DNA from 2 places in the Streptomyces sp. NPDC048352 genome. Region 1 is predicted to be linked to the other one. Evidence: riboswitches for the same ligand, from Rfam matches in the RefSeq annotation. Region 1 holds a riboswitch; the other holds the start of a gene.

Region 1 (7,167 bases):
GCCTTGCCGTGGGCGCCGGCGGGCCGGCGCGGCGCCGCCGCAGCCGGCCCCTCCCCCGCTACAGCGGCAGCAGGTCCGGGCGCTTGGCCTCGACGTGGTCGCCGGAGGACTCCCCGCGCAGCCGGCGGCCGATCCAGGGCACGAGGTGTTCACGGGCCCACTGGATGTTGTCCCGGGTCACGTCCACCGACCCGCGCGGCGGGACCGGCGGCCAGGGCTGGTCCGGGTCGGTCGGCACCGCGTAGCCGAGCACCTGCGCGGCGCGCAGGGCGACGCGGGTGTGCCCCTCGGGCGAGAGGTGCAGCCGGTCGCCGTCCCAGGCCCGCCGGTCCTGTACGGACTTGAGGGACCACAGGTCGAGGACGGGGCACCCGTACCGGTCGGCGATGGAGCGGACGTGCGCGCTGTACGTCGCGACCTTGCCCCGCAGGTGTTTGAGGACGGGCACGCCCCGGGTGTCGAAGCCGGTCGTGACCATCACGAGCCCGACGGACCGGGTGAGGTCGGCCACGGCCGCCTCGAACCGCTCCGCCACGTCGTCCGGGTCGCTGCCGGGACGGATGATGTCGTTGCCCCCCGCGCAGAAGGTGACGAGGTCGGGTGCGAGTTCCCTGGCCCTCGGGACCTGCTCGGCCACGATCTGGTCGAGAAGTTTCCCCCGCACGGCCAGATTCGCGTAGCGGAAGTCGTGTTCTTCGCGCTGATCGGCCAGGAGTACGGCGAGCCGGTCCGCCCAGCCGAGATATGAATCCCCGGGTCCCGGGTCCCCCACGCCCTCGGTGAAGCTGTCCCCGATCGCCGCGTACGAGCCGATGGTCTTGAGTGTCGTCTTCGTCGCTGCCACGGGACGACATCCTTCACCTTGGCAACCAACCTACGCCAACGTAATGAGGGGTTGACAGACCGTGATCTATACCACGCGGGGGATAAGGAATAAGTACGCGTGGGGCCGGGACCCCCCTCGGGTCCCGGCCCCACACGCGTCACGGTGCCGACGGCGGGTGCCGTCAGATGCTCACGCCCTTGGAGCGGAGGTAGCCGAGCGGGTCGATGTCGGAGCCGTAGGACGGGCCCGTACGGATCTCGAAGTGCAGGTGCGGGCCGGTCACGTTGCCGGTCGCGCCGGAGAGGCCGATGCGCTGGCCGCCGGTGACGCTCTGGCCCGCCGAGACGGACAGCGAGGAGAGGTGGCCGTACTGGGAGTACTTGCCGTCGGCGTGCCTGATGACGACCTCGTTGCCGTAGGCGCCGCCCCAGCCTGCGGAGACCACGGTGCCCGCGCCGACGGCCTTGACCGTGGTGCCCGTGCTCGCGATGAAGTCGACGCCGGTGTGGTAGCCGGAGGACCACATGGCACCGCTCGCCCGGTACTGCGTGGAGATGCCGCCGCCGACGGGGGCGGTGAACCCGGAGGAGGTGGCGGGCGCTGCGGGCGCCGGGGCCTTCTCGCTCTTGGCCGCGGCGCCGGAGCCCTGGGCGGCCTGGCTGCCGGACGTCCGGCCGGCCTTGCCGCCGGAGCCCTTGGCGGACGCCCCGCCGGAGCCCTTCGCGGCCGGGGCCGAGTCGGCCGTGTCCTCGGAGGCGGCCGGAGCATCGCTCGAGGATTCCTCGGCCGGGGCCGCAGGAGCCTTCGGGGCGGGAGTCTGGACCTGGCCGCCGACGCCGCCGAGGGTGAGCTTCAGGCCGGGGTGGATGAGGGAGGGGTCCTCGCCGACGGCCTCGCGGTTGTCGGCGTACAGCCTCTCCCAGCCGCCGTCCAGGTGGCGCTCGGCGGCGATCTTCGAGAGGTAGTCGCCCGGCACCACCGTGTAGACGGCGGACGCGGCGGCGGGCGCGGCGGTCAGCGCCTGGGGGGCCTGCGCGTGGTGCGCGGGGGCGGTCTTCGCGGGCACGGCCGCCGGGGCGGCGTGGGCGCCGGCGGCACCCATCAGCGGGAGGGCGAGGGCCGCCCCGCCGGTTCCGGCCACGGCGAAACCGCGGGATATCGAACTGGACTTCGGACGGCGGTGCTTACCCTTTGCGGGCATGGCGAATTCCTCTCCGGCGCCTGCGAGGTGAGCTGTCGGGTTCGGACTGGAGATGTCCGGCCATACGTGCGGAGCACGGTTTCGGCTTCACCCCGAGCTGCACCGGACATGCTCCGGAGCAGCGGCCTACCTGGTTCCCCCGCTCCTGCCGCGCGCGGTGGTCGGGTGCGGTTCCCGGGCGGCGGCAGGATTAGGCGGTCCACCCGGATCGATCGCGAAGGTAATCGAGGCGGGCGCCGGGCAACAAGCCACGAATTCTCTGACGGAATCGCAGATATGGGGGATCAATGGAATTACGGTCACCCTGCGTCCATTCCGTACCCTCAACAACCGCTCCCACGAGGGAATTCGATTCCCGTGATCAGGCACGCACGGTCACCGTATGATCTGGCTCACGGGGCATGGCCCGATCTCGCCTCCACCTATGGCAAGTTGCTCCCAACCGGACCAATTCGGACACCCCAGGACCACGCGGAGGAGTACACGTGACCCAGCAGATACCCCAGCCCCTTCCGGCCGCCCCCGAGCCCGGTGCGCAGCTGACCGGAGTGCGCAACTTCCGTGACGTGGGCGGGCTGCCGACCGCGGACGGACGAAGGGTCAGGCCGGGACGACTGTTTCGAAGCGGACATCTCGCGCATGCCACCGAAACCGATACAGAATTCCTCGCATCGCTGGGCCTGCACACCGTCTTCGACTTCCGCAACGCGGTCGACCAGGCCCTGGAGGGCCCGGACGTCGAACTGCCGGGCGTGCTGAACGTGAACATCCCGCTGACGGACCCCGCCGACGGCCGGGAGTTCTGGACGATGGTCCGCGAAGGCGACCTCGAACAGCTCCGCGGCCTGCTGGGCGGGGGCAGGGGGGCCGCCCGCATGGCGGAGTCGTACCGCACGATCATCCGCACCCGCACCGCCGAGCACGGCCGCGTCCTGCACGCGCTGGCCGAGGACAGCGTCCCGGCGCTGATGCACTGCGCGGCGGGCAAGGACCGGGCGGGGCTGTCGATCGCGGTGACGCTGCTCGCGCTGGGCGTGGAGCGCGAGGCCATCGTGGCGGACTACCTGGAGTCGAACGCCCCGCACAACCGCTACCGGGTGCGCCGCGGCACCGACACTCCCGAGGCCCGCGCCCCCGAGGTGACGGAGCTGCTGGCCCCGCTGTTCGACGCCCGCGCGGAGTACCTGCTGGCGGCCTTCGCGACCATCGACGAGCTGTGGGGCGGGGCGGACCGCTACCTCGCCGAGGGGCTCGGGCTCGCCCCCGCCTCCCTCGGCCTGCTGCGGGACCGGCTCCTGGACTGACCCTCCGGAAAGAGGGCCGGCGGGGACCGGATACGGCCCCGCCGGCCCCCGGACAGCCGGCCCGGCGGTCGTCGGCTCAGCGGTTGCCGACCGCCTGCTTCACCAGCGTCCTGCCGAAGTCCCACATGAGCCCGCCCCCGCCGTGCGCCTCGTCCATGACCTCCCGGAAGGCCCCGACGAAGCGCTCCACGTCGGCCTCGTCCACGACGAGCGGCGGGATGAGCTTGATGACCTCCAGGTGGTCCCCGGAGACCTGGGTGAGGATCCGGTGTTTGCGCAGCAGCGGCACCACGACCATCTGGGCGAACAGCCCCTTGCGGGCCGCCTGGAGCACCGCCCAGCGGCTGCGCAGGCCGAGCGAGGAGGGCTTGCCGAACTCGATGCCGATCATCAGCCCACGCCCGCGCACCTCGTGCAGCAGCTCGTACTCGTCCACGAGCGCCGCGAGCCGCCCGCGCAGCAGGTCGCCCATCGCCCGGGCGTTGGCCACCAGCTGCTCGTCGTCCATGACGGAGAGCACCGCCAGCCCGGCCGCCATCGCCTGCGCGTTGGAGCCGAAGCTGGCCGAGTGCACCAGCACCCGGTCCATGGACGAGTACACCTTCTGGAAGATCCAGTCCTTGCCCAGGGTCGCGCCGACGGGCACGTAGCCGCCGGAGAGGGCCTTGGCCACGCACACCAGGTCCGGCTCCACGCCCGGCTCGTGCTGGTACGCGTAGAAGTCACCGGTACGTCCGAGGCCCGTCTGCACCTCGTCGGCGATCAGCAGCGCCTTGTGCCGGTGCAGCAGCTCCTGCGCAGCGCGCAGGAAGCCGGGCGGGGCGGCGTGCACCCCCTTGCCCTGGACCGGTTCGACCACGAAGGCGGCCACGTCCCCGCGCGCGAGCTCGCGCTCGAGCGCGGCCAGGTCCCCGAGCGCGATCTTCGTGTCGGGGAGCAGCGGGGCGAAGCCGTCGCGGAAGCCGCCTTCGCCGTTGACCGACAGCGAGCCCGTGGTCAGCCCGTGGAAGGCGTGGTCGCAGTAGAGGACCCTGGGCCGCCCGGTGGCGTACCGGGCGAACTTCAGGGCGGTCTCCACCGCCTCGGTGCCGCTGTTGCCGAAGAAGACCCGGTCGAGGTGGGGGCTGTACGACAGCAGCTTCTCGGCCAGCAGCCCGGGCAGCGGCTGGCAGTCGAAGCGGGTCAGGTCGGCGAGCTGGGCGTCCAGGACGTCGTGCAGGGCCCGGCGTACGACCGGGTGGTGCCGGCCCAGGCCCATCACCCCGAACCCGGCGAGCATGTCGAGGTAGTCGTTGCCCTCGGCGTCCCAGAAGTGGGCGCCCTCGGCCCGCTCGTAGACCTTGTCGAAGCCGATGGTGTGCAGCATGCGGGGCAGCTGGTGGTTGAGGTGGCGGGCGTGCAGCTCGTAGCGCTCCCCGCCGCGCTCGGCCAGCAGCGCGGCGAGGTCGAAGCCGCCCGGCCCGCCCTGTGCGGGGGTCATGCGGACGCGTCCCGGTTCCCGCCCACGGTCTCGCGGGCCGCGCGCAGCGACTCCTTCAGCGACCCCATGGTGGCGAGGACGGCGGTGGGCTCGTAGCCGCAGTGCGCCATGCAGTTCGCGCAGCGCGGGTCCTTCCCGCGGCCGTACTTGCTCCAGTCGGTGTCCTCGATCAGCTCCCGGTACGTGGGCACGTAGCCGTCGCTCATCAGGTAGCAGGGGCGCTGCCAGCCGAAGAGCGAGTAATTGGGAATGGCCCAGGCGGTGCAGGGGAAATCGGCCTTGCCTTCGAGGAAGTCCAGGAAGAGCGGCGAGTGGTTGAGCCGCCAGCGCCGCCGGTTGCCGCCCGCGAAGGCCTTCTTGAAGAGTTCCCGGGTCTGCTCGACGCCCAGGAAGTGCTCCTGGTCGGGTGCCTTTTCGTAGGCGTAGGCGGGCGAGATCATCATCTCGTCGACCTGGAGGTCGTCATTGAGGTAGTTCAGTACTTCGATGATCGTCTGCGGGGTGTCGGTGTTGAAGAAGGTGGAGTTTGTGGTCACCCGGAATCCGCGGCGCTTGGCCTCCTTGATGGCCGCGACCGCCTCGTCGAAGACGCCCTCCTTGGCCACCGATTCGTCGTGGCGTTCGCGCAGTCCGTCGATGTGGACGGCGAAGGCGAAGTAGGGGGAAGGGGTGAATTTCTCGATCTTCTTGCGGAGCAGCAGGGCGTTGGTGCAGAGGAAGACGTATTTCCGCTTCGCCACCAGCTGGCGCACGATCTCGTGGATCTGCGGGTGCATCAGGGGTTCGCCGCCCGCGATGGAGACCATCGGCGCGCCGGACTCCAGCACGGCGCCGACCGCCTGGGCGACGGGCATGCGCTGCTTGAGCACCCCGGCCGGGTGCTGGATCTTCCCGCAGCCCTCGCAGGCGAGGTTGCAGGCGTAGAGCGGTTCCAGCTCGACGATCAGCGGGAACTTCTCGCGCTTGCGGAGCTTCTGTTCGAGAAGATAGGTCCCGACCCTGATGGACTGTCGCAACGGCATGGCCATCTGGTTCACCTCCTGGGGAGCAGTAACGAACGGTGCCATTCGTGGAACGCGGGCAGTAGGGCGCGCAGGACACGGAAGGCAGATATTCCACCCCGTACCGTGCCGATGCGGACGAGCTCGTGCTCCGGAGCGTCCACGACCACCCGGACGGCGGCAACGGGACGGCCCGGTGCTGCGGCGGTCCACAGGGTGGCCGCGGACTCCATGTCGACGGCGACGGCGCCGGTGGCGCGCAGCTGCGCGCGCTCCTGGCCGCGTACGACGTGGTCGGAGCCGGTCAGAGCGCCGGTGTGTACGGTCCGGCCGGGGACGGCGCGGGCCAGGGCGCCGGCGAGCAGGGCGGTCCCGGTGCAGGTGACCACCCCGCGGGGGTCGCGGGTCTCCTCGGCGACGACCAGGTCCCCGGGGTGCATGCCGGGGACCAGGCCGGCGCAGAAACCGGTGGCGAGGACGGCCGCCCGGCGCATCCCGGGCCGCTCCAGGGCCCGGGCCACGGCCCGCTCGGCCGCGCGGGGGCCCATGCCGGTGCGCAGCAGGGCGCCGGGCACGGGTCCGGCGCGGCCCGCGCTGCGCAGGGCCGCCTGCTCGATGCGCAGGGCGCAGGCGACCAACAGCGGCGGCGGGGGCTCCGCTGCGGCGGGCATCAGGACCCACCGGCCGCGGCGGGGTGCCTGCGCCCGGGGCCGAACGGTTCTCCGTGGAGGTACCGGCCGAGGGCGGTGAGCGGGAACACCTGCCGGTAGAGGTGGTAGTTGATGGAGAAGTCCCAGGGGAAGCCGGTGCCGGTGAAGTACGGCTCGTCCCACGTGCCGTCGGGGTGCTGGGTCCGCACCAGGTACGCCAGTCCCCGCTCGACGGCCCGGCTCTCGCGCTCCCCCGCCGACAGCAGGGCCATCAGCGCCCACGCGGTCTGCGAGGCGGTCGAGGCGCCCTTCCCGGCCCAGGAGGGGTCCTGGTAGGAGCGCTGGTCCTCGCCCCAGCCGCCGTCCTCGTTCTGTACGGATTCCAGCCAGCGCACGGCCCGCCGGAGGGCGGGGTGCGCGGGTGCGAACCCGGCGGCGGTGAGGGCCGGGACCACGGAGCCCGTCCCGTAGACGTAGTTGGTGCCCCAGCGGCCGAACCAGGAGCCGTCGGGCTCCTGTTCGGCCAGCAGCCAGGCGATGCCCCGCCGGGCGCGGGGGTCGGCGGCCCGGCCCTCCGCGGCGAGCATCTCCACCACGTGGGCGGTGACGTCCGCCGAGGGCGGGTCGATGACCTCGCCGAAGTCGCAGAAGGGCAGCCGGTTGGGAAAGGGGCTGGTGTTGTCGGCGTCGAAGGCGGCCCAGGCG
Region 2 (7,167 bases), on a different contig from region 1:
GGGCCCGCCGTCGGCGCCGTGTCCGCCGGGCCCGCCATCGGCGCCGGCCGGGGGGCCGGCGGGCGGGAGCGGCTCGGCGGCGGGCGCCGCCGGTGACGCGCCCCGGGCGGCGGAGAGGGCCTCGACCAGCTCGCCCAGTTCCACGTGCACCACCGCCACCGGCTTGCCCGGGACCTCGGCCACGGCCTGGCGCAGGGCCTGCGCGAGGTCGTCGGCCAGCTCGCGGTCGCTCACGGACGGGATGGCGGTGACGACGACGGCGTCGCAGTCGCCGGAGGCGAGCGCGGCGCACAGGGCGGCCCGGAAGTCGGCCGGGCCGGCGGCGGTCGTCAGGTCCAGCGGGGGCAGCGGGCGCAGCCCCTCGGTCAGGCAGGCGTCGTAGGTGAGCACGCCGAGGGACTCGGAGTTGCCGAGGATCGCGACCCGGGGGCCGGCCGGCAGCGGCTGCCCGGCCAGCAGCAGGCCGACGTCGACCAGCTCGGTGACGGTGTCGACCCGGATGACGCCGGCCTGGCGCAGCAGCTCGGAGACGGTGGCCTCGGGGAGCCGGGTGCCGGGGACGACGTGCCCGGCGGGGGTGTGGCGGCCGCCGCGGGCGACGACCACGGGCTTGGCGGCGGCGGTGCGGCGGGCGAGGCGGGTGAACTTGCGGGGGTTGCCGAGGGTTTCCAGGTACATCAGGGCGACGTCGGTGGCCTCGTCCTCGTACCAGTACTGGAGGATGTCGTTGCCGGAGACGTCGGCCCGGTTCCCTGCGGAGACGAAGGACGACAGCCCCTCGCCGCGCCGCAGCAGCGCCGACAGCAGGGCGATGCCGATCGCCCCGGACTGGGTGAACAGGCCGATCCGGCCGCGGGCGGAGGCGGGCGCCGGGGCGAGCGAGGCGTTCAGCCCCACCTCGGGGGCGGTGTTGATCACCCCGAAGGCGTTGGGGCCGATGAGGCGCATCCCGTACGAGCGGACCTGGCGCACGAGTTCGCGCTGCCGGGCGAGTCCGGCCGGGCCGCTCTCGCCGTATCCCGCGGAGAGGACCACGAGGCCCTGCACCCCGTGCTCGCCGCAGGCGGCGACGGCGTCGGGGACCCGGCCGGCGGGGACGGCGATGACGGCGAGGTCGACCGGGGCGCCGATGTCGGCGAGGCCGCGGTAGGCCCGTACGCCCTCCAGGAGGTCGCCCTCCATGCCGGGGGCGCGGGCTTCGTTGACGGCGTAGAGGTGCCCGCGGAAGCCGCCGTCGCGCAGGTTGCGCAGGGCGGTGGCGCCCACGCCGGCCCCCGAGCGGCTGGCGCCGATCACGGCGACGGAGCCGGGGGCGAGGAGGCGCTGCACGGAGCGGGCCTCGGCCCGCTGTTCGCGGGCGCGCTGGACGGCGAGGGACTCGGCGGTGGGTTCCAGGTCGAGGGTGAGGTGGACGGAGCCGTCCTCGAAGCTGCGCTTCTGCTGGTAGCCCACGTCGGTGAACACCTTGATCATCTTGGTGTTGGCGGGCAGCACTTCGGCCGCGAACCGGCGGATGCCGCGCTCCCGGGCCACCGCGCCGATGTGTTCCAGGAGGGCGGAGGCGACCCCGCGGCCCTGGTGGGCGTCCTGGACGAGGAAGGCGACCTCGGCCTCGTCGGCGGGGGCGGAGGCGGGCCGCCCGTCCGGGCCGATGCGGTCGAAGCGGACGGTGCCGATGAACTCGCCGCCGATGGTGGCGGCGAGGCCGACCCGGTCCACGTAGTCGTGGTGCGTGAAGCGGCGGACGTCGCGGTCCGAGAGGCGGGGGTAGGGGGCGAAGAAGCGGTAGTACTTCGACTCGTCCGAGACCTGCTCGTAGAAGCTGACCAGCCTGCCCGCGTCCTCGGTGGTGATGGGGCGGATGCGGGCGGTGCCGCCGTCGCGCAGCACGACGTCCGCTTCCCAGTGGGCCGGGTACGAGGGGTCCGACGCGGTGGTCATGGGGTCACCTTAAGGGGCGATCCGGCCGGGTGGACGGGTGCGGCGGGCGGCCCCTCCGACCTACGCGCGGCGAATGCGGCGGGCTGGGGCAAACCAGTGCAAGCTGGGGAGGGCCGAACGGCGGTGGATGCGGGCCGAAGGCCGGTGCGAGCATTCCGGACGGCGTGAGAGACTGGTCTAGACAACCGTTGAACCTGAAGGGCATCACCATGGCAGAGCGCCGCGTCAACGTCGGCTGGGCCGAGGGCCTGCACGCTCGTCCCGCCTCGATCTTCGTCCGCGCGACGACCGCTTCCGGCGTCCCGGTGACCATCGCGAAGGCGGGCGGCGACCCCGTCAACGCCGCTTCGATGCTGGCTGTCCTGGGTCTGGGCGCCCAGGGCGGCGAGGAGATCGTCCTGGCTTCCGACGCCGAGGGCGCCGAGGTCGCGCTCGACCGCCTCGCGAAGCTGGTCGCCGAGGGTCTCGAGGAACTCCCCGAGACCGTCTGACCCTTCGGGTCCGGTAGGCCCTCGCCGCCCCGCGCGGTACGACGGAAGCCGCAGCCCCCGCCACCACGGGGACTGCGGCTTCCGCGTTTTCCGGCCGCACGGCGGCTGGAATTCCAGGGCCTTTCCCGCCCTTCCGGGTCGTTCCGGAATTGCGCGCGGCAAATTCGGGCCACGGCGGCGGTCAAGAGGGCAGGGAATTCGCCTGCGGCCCGAACCGGGCGGATATCGCTCCGTTGTATACGGAGTGTGTTAATGCAGAGCGCTCGCCGTGTTTACGGCAGGTTGCGGATTCCTCACCCTCGGGCGGTGCGCCTGCGCCGCCCGCTGCGCGTGCAGCGCGGTCAGGGCCCGGGCCCGCTCCGCGTCGCCGCGCGCGACGGCGTCCACGATCGCCCCGTGCTCGGCCCAGCACTCCACGGGCTGCACCGGCGTCCCGACCGCGAACATCCAGGCGATCTTGTGACGCGTCTGCGTCAGCAGGGCGATCAGCCCCGGGCTGCCCGAGGCCTGGGCCAGGGTCTCGTGGAACCAGCCGCCCAGGGCCCGCAAATCCTCCCCCTGCCCCCGCCTGGCCCCTTCCCGGCCCAGCCTGACCAGTCCGCGCAGCACCTTCAGGTGGCCGTCCGTGCGGCGCCGGGCGGCGCGCGAGGCGGCGAGCGGCTCCAGCAGCACGCGCAGCTCCAGGAGGTCGGCGGCCTCCTGCTCGGTCGGCTCGGCGACGCAGGCGCCCGCGTGCCGGCGGGTGGTGACGAAGCCCTCGGACTCCAGGGTGCGCAGCGCCTCGCGGACCGGGACGCGGGAGACCCCGTAGCGGCGGGCGAGCACCTCCTCGGTCAGCCGGCTGCCCGGCCCGAAGAATCCGGAGACGATATCGTCGCGGATCGCTGTGCACACCGCGTGCGCCGGAATACGCAAGGCCGGACCTCCGCTGGTTTCGTTTTTCGGTTTATCGTGGCCGTGCTGCGACTCTATTGCACCACACGGCAATTCCCGAAGAGGGCCTGCAATCCGGACGGCGGCACGACGAAGAAGGCCCCGGCTCGGTGAGCCGGGGCCTTCTTCGGTGGAGCGTGCTGCGGGTCAGATCCCGACGCCGTGGTTGCGCAGGTACGTCAGCGGGTTGATGTCCGTGCCGTACGTGGCGCCGGTGCGGGCCTCGAAGTGCAGGTGCGGGCCGCTGGAGTTGCCCGTGGAGCCCGACAGGCCGATCTGCTGGCCGGGGGTGACCGTCTCGCCGGCGGAGACGCTCAGCGAGAGCAGGTGGCCGTACTGGGTGTAGGTGCCGTCGTTGTGGCGGATCACGACGTTGTTGCCGTAGGCGCCGCCCCAGCCGGCCTCGACGACGGTGCCCGCGCCCACCGCGTGGACGATGCTGCCCTCGTCGGCGTGGAAGTCGATGCCCGTGTGGCTGCCGGAGGACCACATGCCGCCGCCCGCGCCGTACTGGGTGCTGACGTAGGAGCCGTCGACGGGGGCCACGAAGGTGTTGAGGCGCTTGCGGGCCTCCTCGCGGGCGGCCTTCTCGGCGGCCTCGCGCTCGGCCTTCTCCTTGGCCTCGGCGGCGCGCTTGGCCTCGGCGGCACGCGTCTTCGCCTCGGCCTCGGCCTGCGCCTGGGCGGCGACGGCCTCGGCGGCGCGCTGCTGGGACTCGGCCTGGACCTCGATGTCGTCCTGCAGGCCGTCGGCGACGACGACCGCGTTCTGGCCGGTGTCCTCCATGGACGGGGCGTTGTGGTGGTCCGCCGCGAAGGCCGGAGCGGCCAGGGTGCCGACCACGCCCGTGGTGGCGAGGGCGGCGATGCCGGCGTAGCCGGCGGTCTTGCGGCTCAGACGGCTGGAACCACGGTGCTTACCAGAACCGGCGGCACGACTGCCAAACGCCATGAAGGGGGTGATCCTTTCCTTCCCTCTCGCCTACCGGGTTAGCTGACGGGTTCGGAGCAGGAAGGTCTCCTACGGGCCTCCTCTTGCGAGGGGGTCCGATTCACCCCAGGGACTCATGTGGGTCCCCGGCTCCCCAGGCTCGCGCCTGACGGGGACTCGGCGATCGCTGTCCGGTGCCGCGGGGGTGCGGCGGGTTCAACTGACGAACAGCACGGCCGACGCTAGGCGGATCATCAGTCAATCGCCAAACACACGCGCGCTTTTGTTGCGTACGCCACACCGCATACGAGCAACGACGCCACTAAACGGACAAAGGGGGCTCCGGTGGATGTTCCACCGGAGCCCCCAGGAAACGGACCCGTCGCCGCTCCGTCTCGGGTCCCCCGCCGTGCAGTTGGGGACGGTCGCGCCGCCCGGCCGGGGACGGTCACACCGCCCGGCCGGGGACGGTCGCGCCGCTCAGTTGGAGACGACGGTGACCTCACCGATCCCGAGGGCCAGGACGGGCTCCTCGATCTGCGCCGCGTCGCCCACCAGGATCGTGACCAGGCGGTCCACCGGGAAGGCGTTCACGACCGCCGAAGTGGCCTCGGCGGTACCGGTTTCGGCCAGCCGCGCGTACAGCCGCGCCTGGTAGTCGTCCGGCAGCTCCTGCTCCACCTGGTCGGCGAGCGTCCCGGCGACCGAGGCGGCCGTCTCGAACTTCAGCGGAGCCACACCCACCAGGTTCTGCACCGCCACGTCCCGCTCGGCGTCGGTCAGTCCGCCCTCCGCGAGCGTCCGCAGCACCTGCCACAGGTCCTGCAGCGCCGGACCGGTGTTGGGGGTGTCCACCGAACCGCTGATGGCGAGCATCGAGGCGCCCTTGCCATCGGCGGTCGAGCGCAGCACCTGCCCGAAGGCCCGCACGCCGTAGGTGTAGCCCTTCTCCTCGCGCAGCACCTTGTCCAGGCGGGAGGTGAGGGTGCCGCCGAGGCAGTACGTGCCGAGCACCTGCGGGGCCCAGACGATGTCGTGCCGGTCCGGCCCGATCCGGCCGATGAGCAGCTGCGTCTGGACGGCGCCCGGCCGGTCCACGATGACCACGCGGCCCGTGTCGTCGGCCGTCACCGGCTGCACGGGGCGGGGTGCGGCGGTGTTGCCGGTCCAGGTGCCCAGGGTGTCCGCCAGCAGGGCGTCCAGGTCGGTGCCGGTCAGGTCGCCGACGACCACCACGGTGGCGGTGGAGGGGCGTACGTGGGCCTCGTAGAAGGCGCGTACGGCGGCGGAGTCGATCCGCGCGACCGTCTCCTCGGTGCCCTGGCGCGGGCGGGACATCCGCAGCGACGCCGGGAACAGCTCCTTGGAGAGCTCCTTGGCGGCGCGGCGCTGGGGGTTGGCCAGCTCGTGCGGGATCTCGTCGAGCCGGTTGCGCACCAGGCGGTCGACCTCGCTGTCGGCGAAGGCGGGGGCGCTCAGCGCCTCGGCGAGCAGTCCGAGCGCCTTGGGCAGGCGGGAGGCCGGGACCTCCAGGGAGACCCGCAGGCCCGGGTGGTCCGCGTGGGCGTCCAGCGTGGCGCCGCAGCGCTCCAGCTCCGCGGCGAACTCCTCGGCGGAGTGCTTGTCGGTGCCCTCCGACAGGGCGCGGGCCATGATCGTGGCGACCCCGTCGAGGCCCTCGGGCTCGGCGTCCAGCGGTGCCGCGAGGTTGACCTCGACCGCCACCACCTGCTGGCCGGGGCGGTGGCAGCGCAGCAGGGTCAGGCCGTTGGGGAGCGTGGAGCGCTCGGGGGCCGGGAAGGCCCACGGCTTCGCCTCGCCGGCCTGCGGCCGCGGGTGGAAGGTCATCGTGACGGCTGCGGTGTCGCTCACTGCTCCGCCCCCTCGTTCTCGTCGTGCTGCTCGGTCTCGTGGGCCTCGGCGCCGGCCAGCGGCTCGTAGACCAGTACCGCGCGGTTGTCGGGGCGCAGCCGGGCCGCGGCCACGGCCTGCACCTCCTCGGCGGTGACGTCCAGCACCCGCTGGACGGCGGTCAGCGCGAGCTGCGGGTCGCCGAACAGGACCGCGAAGCGGCACAGTTCGTCGGCGCGGCCGGCCACCGTGCTCAGCCGGTCCAGCCATTCGCGCTCCAGCTGTGCCTGGGCGCGCTCCATCTCCTCCGCCGTCGGGCCCTCGGCGGCGAACCGGGCGAGCTCCTCGTCGACGGCCGCCTCGATGGCGGGCACCTCGACGCCGCTGGAGGTCTTGACGTCCAGCCAGCCCAGCGAGGGCGCGCCGGCCAGGCGCAGCATGCCGAAACCGGCCGCCACGGCCGTCTGGTCGCGGCGTACCAGGCGGTTGTGCAGCCGGGAGGACTCGCCGCCGCCCAGCACGGTCAGTGCCACGTCGGCGGCGTCGCACTCGCGGGTGCCGTCGTGCGGCAGCCGGTAGGCGGCCATCAGCGCGCGGGCCGGGACCTCCTCGACGATCTCCTCGCGCAGCTGCCCGCCCATGGTGTCGGGGAGCGTGCCGTCGCGGGGCGGCTGCTTGCCGTCGTGCGCCGGGATGGTGCCGAAGTACTTCTCGATCCAGGCGAGGGTCCGCTCGGGGTCGATGTCGCCCACGACCGACAGCACGGCGTTGTTGGGCGCGTAGTACGTACGGAAGAAGTGGCGCGCGTCCTCCAGGGAGGCGGCGTCCAGGTCGGCCATCGAGCCGATCGGGGTGTGGTGGTACGGGTGGCCCTCGGGGTAGGCGAGGGCGGTCAGCCGCTCGAAGGCGGTGCCGTACGGGACGTTGTCGTACCGCTGGCGGCGCTCGTTCTTGACCACGTCGCGCTGGTTCTCCATGGACTCGTCGTCCAGGGCGGCCAGCAGCGAGCCCATGCGGTCCG

What was found. A riboswitch is a leader RNA that binds a small molecule or an ion and turns the genes downstream of it on or off. The one in region 1 is predicted to bind cyclic di-AMP.
Positions count from the first base shown of each region.
Region 2: another riboswitch for cyclic di-AMP. It lies ahead of AB0D45_RS13970 (M23 family metallopeptidase); the one in region 1 lies ahead of AB0D45_RS19105 (LysM peptidoglycan-binding domain-containing M23 family metallopeptidase).

Region 1 is NZ_JBEZKZ010000034.1:48,284-55,450, forward strand. It holds gene AB0D45_RS19100 (SGNH/GDSL hydrolase family protein) at 59-844, opposite strand; gene AB0D45_RS19105 (LysM peptidoglycan-binding domain-containing M23 family metallopeptidase) at 1,008-2,027, opposite strand; cyclic di-AMP (ydaO/yuaA leader) riboswitch at 2,032-2,234, opposite strand; gene AB0D45_RS19110 (tyrosine-protein phosphatase) at 2,513-3,331, shown strand; gene AB0D45_RS19115 (aspartate aminotransferase family protein) at 3,408-4,811, opposite strand; gene hpnH (adenosyl-hopene transferase HpnH) at 4,808-5,839, opposite strand; gene AB0D45_RS19125 (1-hydroxy-2-methyl-2-butenyl 4-diphosphate reductase) at 5,845-6,483, opposite strand; gene shc (squalene--hopene cyclase) at 6,483-7,167, opposite strand, start outside.
Region 2 is NZ_JBEZKZ010000021.1:31,423-38,589, reverse strand. It holds gene AB0D45_RS13985 (GNAT family N-acetyltransferase) at 1-1,941, opposite strand, end outside; gene AB0D45_RS13980 (HPr family phosphocarrier protein) at 2,151-2,432, shown strand; gene AB0D45_RS13975 (GntR family transcriptional regulator) at 2,682-3,347, opposite strand; gene AB0D45_RS13970 (M23 family metallopeptidase) at 3,513-4,316, opposite strand; cyclic di-AMP (ydaO/yuaA leader) riboswitch at 4,329-4,488, opposite strand; gene AB0D45_RS13965 (pitrilysin family protein) at 4,776-6,143, opposite strand; gene AB0D45_RS13960 (pitrilysin family protein) at 6,164-7,167, opposite strand, start outside.